DNA from 2 places in the Streptomyces sp. NPDC058664 genome. Region 2 is predicted to be linked to the other one. Evidence: predicted binding sites of a transcription regulator. Region 2 holds the regulator's gene; the other holds the start of a gene.
The links. Region 2 encodes HspR, which represses chaperone genes until heat shock. Its sites were predicted from a motif close to TTGAGNNNNNNNNNCTCAA; they were not measured.

Region 1: the regulator HspR is predicted to act here: its motif matches at 2,231-2,249, upstream of lon (endopeptidase La).

The regions. Positions count from the first base shown of each region.
Region 1 covers NZ_JBHXRW010000040.1:13,108-17,292, forward strand. Annotated here, with positions in the region: gene lon (endopeptidase La) at 1-2,208, opposite strand, end outside; gene ACFWUY_RS28040 (GNAT family N-acetyltransferase) at 2,340-2,978, shown strand; gene ACFWUY_RS28045 (hypothetical protein) at 3,071-3,625, shown strand; gene ACFWUY_RS28050 (RNA polymerase sigma factor) at 3,667-4,185, shown strand, end outside.
Region 2 covers NZ_JBHXRW010000025.1:20,031-24,215, forward strand. Annotated here, with positions in the region: gene grpE (nucleotide exchange factor GrpE) at 1-404, shown strand, start outside; gene dnaJ (molecular chaperone DnaJ) at 498-1,688, shown strand; gene ACFWUY_RS21175 (heat shock protein transcriptional repressor HspR) at 1,692-2,156, shown strand; gene ACFWUY_RS21180 (hypothetical protein) at 2,217-2,684, opposite strand; gene ACFWUY_RS21185 (helix-turn-helix transcriptional regulator) at 2,690-3,733, opposite strand; gene ACFWUY_RS21190 ((2Fe-2S)-binding protein) at 4,101-4,185, shown strand, end outside.

The DNA.
Region 1 (4,185 bases), on a different contig from region 2:
GATCGGGAGGACCCGGCCGGTGAGGGAGACCTCGCCGGTCATGGCCACGTCCGTGCGGACCAGGCGCCCGCTCAGCAGGGAGGCCAGTGCGGTCGTCATGGTGACGCCCGCGCTCGGGCCGTCCTTGGGGACCGCGCCCGCCGGGAAGTGGATGTGCACGCCCCGGTCCTTCAGGCCGGTGACGGGCAGCTCCAGTTCCGCGCCGTGCGAGCGGAGGAAGGAGAGCGCGATCTGCGCCGACTCCTTCATCACGTCGCCCAGTTGGCCGGTGAGGGTCAGCCCGGCGGCGCCGGTCTCCGGGTCGGCGAGGGACGCCTCGACGAAGAGGACGTCACCGCCCGCGCCGGTCACGGCGAGCCCGGTGGCGACACCCGGCACGGCGGTGCGGCGCTCCGCCGGGTCCTGGGCCGACTCCGGCACGTGGTGCGGCCGTCCGATGAGCTCGCGCAGGTCGTCCGGGCCCACCGTGAACGGCAGTTCCCTATCGCCCAGTTCGTGCTGGGCGGCGACCTTGCGGAGCAGCCGGGAGATGGCCCGCTCCAGGGTGCGGACGCCCGCCTCGCGGGTGTACTCGCCGGCGAGCCTGCGCAGGCTCGCCTCCTCCAGGACGACCTCGCCGGGCTCCAGGCCCGCGCGCTCCAGCTGCCGGGGCAGCAGGTGGTCGCGGGCGATGACGACCTTCTCGTCCTCCGTGTAGCCGTCGAGCCTGACCAGCTCCATGCGGTCGAGGAGGGCCTCGGGGATGGCTTCGAGGACGTTGGCGGTGGCGAGGAAGACGACGTCGGAGAGGTCGAGCTCGACCTCCAGGTAGTGGTCGCGGAAGGTGTGGTTCTGCGCCGGGTCGAGGACTTCGAGGAGCGCCGCCGCGGGGTCTCCGCGGAAGTCGGAGCCGACCTTGTCGATCTCGTCGAGGAGGACCACCGGGTTCATGGACCCGGCCTCCTTGATGGCGCGGACGATACGGCCGGGCAGGGCGCCGACGTAGGTCCTGCGGTGGCCGCGGATCTCCGCCTCGTCCCGTACGCCGCCGAGGGCGACCCGGACGAACTCGCGGCCCATCGCGTGGGCGACGGACTCGCCGAGGGAGGTCTTGCCGACGCCGGGCGGGCCGACGAGGGCGAGCACGGCTCCGCCGCGGCGGCCGCCGACGACGCCGAGGCCTCGGTCGGAGCGGCGCTTGCGCACGGCCAGGTACTCGGTGATCCGTTCCTTCACGTCGTCCAGGCCCGCGTGCTCGGCGTCGAGGACGGCGCGGGCGCCGCGGATGTCGTAGCGGTCCTCGGTGCGCTCGTTCCACGGGAGTTCGAGGACGGTGTCCAGCCAGGTGCGGATCCAGGAGCCCTCGGGGGACTGGTCGCTGGACCGCTCCAGCTTCTCGACCTCCTTGAGGGCGGCTTCCCTGACCTTCTCGGGCAGGTCGGCGGCCTCCACGCGGGCGCGGTAGTCGTCGGACTCGTCGCCCTCGGCCTCGCCGTTGAGGTCGCTGAGCTCCTTGCGGACGGCTTCGAGCTGGCGGCGGAGCAGGAACTCGCGCTGCTGCTTGTCGACGCCCTCCTGGACGTCCTTGGCGATGGTCTCGGCGACGTCCTGTTCGGCGAGGTGCTCGCGGAGCTGGGCGGTGGCGATCTTGAGACGGGCGACCGGGTCGGCGGTCTCCAGGAGCGCGACCTTCTGCTCGACGGTGAGGAAGGGCGAGTAGCCGGCGTTGTCGGCGAGGGCGCCGACGCCGTCGATCTGCTGGACGCGGTCGACGACCTGCCAGGCGCCGCGCTTCTTGAGCCAGCTGGTGGCCAGCGCCTTGTACTCCTTGACCAGGTCGGCGACCTGGCCGGGCAGCGGGTCGGGCAGGGTCTCCTCGACGGTGCTGCCCTCGACCCAGAGGGCCGCGCCGGGTCCGGTCGTACCGGCGCCGATGCGGACACGGCCGAGGGCGCGGATCAGCGCGCCGGGGTCGCCGTCGGACAGCCGGCCGACCTGCTCGACGGTGCCGAGGACGCCGGTCGCGGCGTAGGTGCCGTCGACGCGGGGGACGAGCAGGACCCGCGGCTTGCCCGCGCCGGGCCGTGCGGCGGCCTGGGCGGCCTCGACGGCGGCCCGTACGTCGTTGTCGGAGAGGTCCAGCGGCACCACCATTCCGGGCAGCACGACCTCGTCGTCGAGCGGCAGTACGGGCAGAGTGAGCGGCACGGACGCGGACTCAGAAGCCATGATCTCCCCTTCGGCAGTCAAGTTGAGTTATGTGGACTCAATGCATGTGAGCCGATGAATGTTCCCGGACGCCCGTTCGCTCTGAGCGATCACTCTCCCCTCGATCGGCATCCAGCCGCTGTAATGCCTCCATGGATATAGCGTCTATTACTTCTGCCTGGGTGGCGGGTTGGACCGTCTCCCGGGGAACCCCGGCCGCCGTCACCGAGCCGTGGGGGTACCGGATCGACGTGGGCCTCCCCCGGCACGTCGTACGGCACGTCCTGCCCGCCCCCGACGCGGCCTCCGTCGGCGCGCTCTGCGACCGGCTCACCGCCCCGTACAGCTGGCTCAAGGTCATGGCGGGGCCCGAGGACGTGGCCCCGTGGATCACCGAGGGCTGGACGGTCCCCGACGACCCGGGCTTCATGATGGTCAAGCCGCTGGACCCCGGCGCCCGGCCCGCGCCGCCGGAGGGGTACGCCAGGACCACCGAGGTCAAGGACGGTGTCATCCGGGTCCGCGTCCTCGCCCCCGACGGCACCCTCGCCGCGCGCGGCCAGATCGCCCCGACCGGCTCCACCGCCGTCGCCGACCAGATCGAGACCGACCCCGCGCACCGGCGGCGCGGCCTCGGCGCCAACGTCATGCGCACCCTCGAGGCGGCCGCCGCCCAGGCGGGCGCCGAGACCGGGGTGCTCTCGGCGACCACGGACGGCCTCGCGCTGTACGACTCGCTGGACTGGCGTTACCGGGGCCCGCTGACCGGCATCGTCCGGACGGAGGGCTGACCACGGGGCCGCACGGCCTCGGCCATGGTCCGCCGGACACGGCCTCGGGCGTCCGGCTGCGCGCGGAACCCCGGACGGGGCATGCTCGGACCATGGTGCGAGGCATACGGAAGACAAGGCGCGGTGCCCTGCTCCTCGCGGCGGCCCTGACCGTCGGCGGCGTCGGCGCGAGCGGCTGCGGCTCCGGAACCCCACCGGCACCCGGCGGACCGGCGTCGGACGTCACCGTGCCGCCCCCACCGGCCACGTCCACCGCCCCTCCCGCCCCGGCCGGGACGGTCACCCCCACCGAGGAGCCGCGCGGGCAGGAGGTCCTCGTCGAGGTGGTCGTCAACGGCGGCCTCGCCGGGGTCCGCAACCAGCTCGTCGTCCACTACGACGGCACCTGGACCAGCCGCTCCGGCACCCGACCGCCCCGCACCGGCCGGATGACCCCCGCGCAGGCCGCCGAACTGCGGGCTGCGCTCGAAGACCCCGCCTACGCGCGCGTGCCGTCGCGTCCGACCGGCGACCCGGTCCCCGACGGCTTCCAGTACTTCGTCACCCACCGCCACCGGCTCGTCGTCGCGGGCGACGGCGAGCGCCCGCCCGCCCTCCAGCGGGTCTTCGCCGCCCTCCCGGAGGGCGGCCCGCCCACCGGTCCGTGAGCGCGTGAACCGTCCGGTGCCCACCCGGCGATAGAGAAGGCGTGAGACTGTCGCGCCCCACAGGGGGAGGCCCCTCCGGGGGCGACGAGGACGACTCCGCGCTGCTGCGCGCGGTCGCCCGGGGGGACACCGAGGCACTCGCCGTCCTCTACGACCGGCACGCCGGCTGGCTGCACGCCCGTCTCGCCCGGCGCTGCCCCGACGACGAGACCGTACGGGAAGTCCTCCAGGACACCTTCGTCACCGTCTGGCGCTCGGCCGGCGGCCACCGCGGCCGGGGCGAGGCCGGTGGCTGGCTCTGGGTGATCGCCGCCCGGCGCCTGGTGGACGCGCAGCGGGCCGGCGCCCGCGCCGACCGGGCCGCCGCGCACGTCGCCGCCCGGGCCGCCTCGCCCTCCGAGGTGCCGGCCGCCGCCCCCTCCGCCGAGGACCGGGTCCTCGCGGGCCTGGAGTACGGGGAGGTGGGCGCCGCCCTCGACCGGATCTCGCCCGAGCTGGCCGAGGTCCTGCGGGCGACGGTCGTCGACGGCCTGACGACCCGTGAGACCGCCCGGCTCCTC
Region 2 (4,185 bases):
GGGACCGGGTCACGGTCAAGGAGATCGCCGTCGCGAGCCTCCTGTCCGAGCTCCTCCCCGTGCTCGACGACGTCGGCAGGGCCCGGGACCACGGCGAGCTCGTGGGCGGGTTCAAGTCGGTGGCCGAATCGCTGGAGACGGTCGTCGCCAAGCTGGGACTCCAGCAGTTCGGCAAGGAGGGCGAGCCCTTCGACCCGACGATCCACGAGGCCCTGATGCACTCGTACGCGCCGGACGTCACCGAGACGACCTGCGTGGCGATCCTGCAGCCGGGGTATCGGATCGGCGAGCGGACCATCAGGCCCGCCCGCGTGGCCGTCGCCGAGCCCCAGCCGGGCGCGGCTCCGGCCAAGGAGGACGGCTCGTCGGCCGACGAGGAGAGCGGTGCCCCCGACGAGGGGTGACGCGTCGGCCGCCGGAGCGTGGGTGACCGCCGGAGCGCCGGCGGTCACCGGAGCAGTGACGAACACCGGAGCAGTCCGGAAGGAGGGACGTCGATGAGCACGAAGGACTTCGTCGAGAAGGACTACTACAAGGTTCTCGGCGTCCCCAAGGACGCCACCGAGGCCGAGATCAAGAAGGCGTACCGGAAGCTCGCCCGCGAGAACCACCCGGACGCCAACAAGGGCGACGCCAAGGCCGAGTCGCGGTTCAAGGAGATCTCCGAGGCCAACGACATCCTCGGGGACCCCAAGAAGCGCAAGGAGTACGACGAGGCCCGCGCCCTCTTCGGGAACGGCGCCCTCTTCAACGGGGGCCGGGCCGGCGGTCCGGGCGGCGGCTCGTTCAACTTCGACCTGGGCGACCTCTTCGGCGGCGCCCAGGGCGGCCATGCCGGAGCCGGCGGCTTCGGCGGCGGTGGGATCGGGGACGTCTTCGGCGGCCTGTTCAACCGCGGCGCGGGTGCGGGAGCCCGTACCCAGCCGCGGCGCGGCCAGGACGTCGAGTCCGAGGTGACGCTCAGCTTCACCGAGGCCATCGAGGGCGCGACCGTACCGCTGCGGATGTCGAGCCAGCAGCCCTGCACGGCGTGTTCGGGCACCGGCGACAAGAACGGCACGCCCCGCGTGTGCCCGACCTGCGTCGGCACCGGGCAGGTCTCGCGCGGCAGTGGCGGCGGCTTCTCGCTCACCGACCCGTGCGTGGACTGCAAGGGCCGCGGCCTGATCGCGGAGAACCCCTGCGAGGTCTGCAAGGGCAGCGGCCGGGCCAAGTCCTCCCGGACCATGCAGGTCCGCATTCCGGCGGGCGTGAGCGACAACCAGAAGATCCGGCTCCGCGGCAAGGGAGCGCCGGGCGAGCGCGGCGGGCAGAACGGCGACCTGTACGTCGTCGTGCACGTCGACGCGCACCCGGTCTTCGGCCGCAAGGACGACAACCTCACCGTCACGGTGCCGGTCTCCTTCACGGAGGCGGCGCTCGGCGGCGAGATCAAGGTGCCGACCCTCGGCGGCCCCCCGGTCACCCTCAAGCTGCCCGCGGGCACCCCGAACGGCCGGACCATGCGCGCTCGGGGCAAGGGCGCGGTCCGCAAGGACGGCACCCGCGGCGACCTCCTCGTGACGGTCGAGGTCGCGGTGCCGAAGGAGCTGGACGACAAGGCACGTGAGGCCCTGGAGACCTACCGCGAGGCGACCGCCTCCGAGGACCCCCGGGCGGAGCTGTTCCAGGCCGCGAAGGGAGCGTGACCCGTGGACGGGCGCCGACGACAGCCAGGATTTAGCAGCAGGGCGTACGAGCTGACCGACGAGTCGCCGGTGTACGTCATCTCGGTGGCGGCCCAGCTCTCGGGCCTGCACCCGCAGACCCTGCGGCAGTACGACCGTCTCGGTCTGGTCTCCCCCGACCGCACGGCCGGCCGGGGCCGCCGCTACTCGGCCCGTGACATCGAGCTGCTCCGCCAGGTGCAGCAGCTGTCGCAGGACGAGGGCATCAACCTGGCCGGGATCAAGCGCATCATCGAGCTGGAGAACCAGGTCGCGGCGCTGCAGAACCGGATCGCGGAGCTGTCGGCCGCGGTCGACGGCGCGGCGGCGGCGATGCGGCAGCGCGAGGCCCAGGTGCACGCCTCGTACCGGCGCGACCTGGTGCCGTACCAGGACGTGCAGCAGGCGAGCGCCCTGGTGGTGTGGCGTCCCCCCAAGCGGGGCGAGTAGTCCGTGTGACGTGCGTGAGGCCCCCTCCACCACCGTGGAGGGGGCCTCACGCGTACGGGCTCAGGGGACCAGTTCGGAGACGATGTCGCCGACCGTCTCCCACCAGGGCGCGGCGCCCGTACCGAAGGCCGCGGCCAGGGCGGTGCCGAGGGCGATGTCCAGGGGGGTCGCGCCGGGCTCCCAGGTGTCGACGACCCGGCCGTCGCCGGAGGAGAGCAGGGTGCCGATCCGTCGCCCGTTCCGGGTGAACCGGCTCTCGGCGTACCCGCAGGGGATCAGCCGGTAGCGGGCCCCGCCGGTCCGTACGCCGACCCGGTAGGAGCGCCGCAGGAGGCGCCCGCGGGCGGGCCTGACACGGGCGGGCTCCCCGTCCACGGTGAGCGCGAGCAGCGCGGCCCTGCGGGTCCCGATGGGGGTGTGGGCGTCGGGGCGGGTCCCGGGGGCCCGTACGAGCTCCACGGCGGGCAGCCCGTGCCCGGAGACCCGGAGGGTCCCGGCAGGGCCGTCGAGGTCGATCTGTACGTACACGGCGGTCAGTCGTCCCGTTCGGTTCCGGCCGGGTGCGTCGCCGGCAGGGTGTCCCCGTCGAGGATGCCGGACCGGGCGATGAGGTAGCCGAGCTGGGCCCGGCTGCCGCTGCCGAGGGTGGCGGCGAGCTTGGCGATGTGGGCGCGGCAGGTGCGCACGTTCATGCCGAGGCGGCGGGCGATGGCCTCGTCGACGTGGCCCTCGACGAGGAGTTTGGCGATGGAGTGCTGGACGCCGCCTATGCCGTCCACGGAGGGTCTGTACGGGATCTCCTCCTCCCAGGGCACGCCGTGCAGCCAGAACTGGTCGAAGACGCCGACGAGGTACTGGACGAGGCCCTCGTGGCGCAGTTCGAGGGCGACCTGGCGGTCGCTGCGCGCGGGCACGAAGGCGACCTTGCGGTCGACGATGATCAGCCGGTCGACGATCTCCTCGAGGGTGCGCAGGTCGAGTCCGTAGGGGGCGACCCGTTCGACGTAGGCGAGGGTGGCGGGGTGGTGCCGGGCGGTGTGCTGGTAGAGCGTGCGCATCCGGACCCCGCGGTCGAGCAGCGGTTCCATGCGGCGCAGGGCGGCTTCGAGGGTCTCGGGGCGGCGGCCGCTGCCGGGCTGGATGGTGAGGAGCTCCTCGGTGCACTCGTTGATGGCGCGGTCGAGCGCGGCGTTGATGACGCTGAGGCCTTCGAGGACGGTGATGGCCTGGGAGCCGGAGGGGTCCTGTGTGTGAAGGGCCATGAACGGCTCGAACGTGTCCGCGAGCGCGATGGCGTGCTGCCTGCGGGCCTGTATCTCCTGCTCGATGGGGTGCACGAGCTGGCTGAGGGCGATCGAAGGCGGCACGGGGCGCAGCCACTGGCTGTCGTCCGGGTCCGGGTGCAGGAGGGAGAGTTCCCTCAGGCAGGGGGCGGCTTCGGTGTCGGAGCGGGCTACGCGTCCGTTGCGGAGGGCGTTCGCATAGAGCTCCTTGCCCACGTCGCATAGTTCACCGTGACTGTGCTTATGACCGGTCTCGTCGCCTTCTCGCCTCATTTGCACCCCCCTCAGGGTCATGAATTACAGGAACATGATGCCCGGCGTGGCTGGTGAAAGGGGGCGTGCGTGAGCCATCGTCTTATTCGCGGGGGGGAGGTAGTGATCAAAAGAGGTGGAGATCGGTCATGACCAGGATGGTTCGTGCACTTAGCGCCATAGCCGTTGCGGCGGCTGCTCTCGGCGCACTCGCCGTAGGCGAGCCCTCGTGGGAGAGCACCCCGGCGCACTCCGTGGCGGGTCCGGGCGAGCCCTCGTGGGAGAGCGCTCCGGCGCACTCCGTGGTGGCGGGTCCGAGCGAGCCCTCGTGGGAGAGCTCCCCCGCGGACAGCGTGCTCGCGGCTCCCTACGAGCCGTCCTGGGAGATCCCTCCCAGGGGCGCGGGCGTGTGACCGTGCCGCCGGACGACCCCAGGTTCCGCCGGGAGATGGCTTCGGCCTACCGCTCCGGATGGCACTTCGTCGATCTCGCCA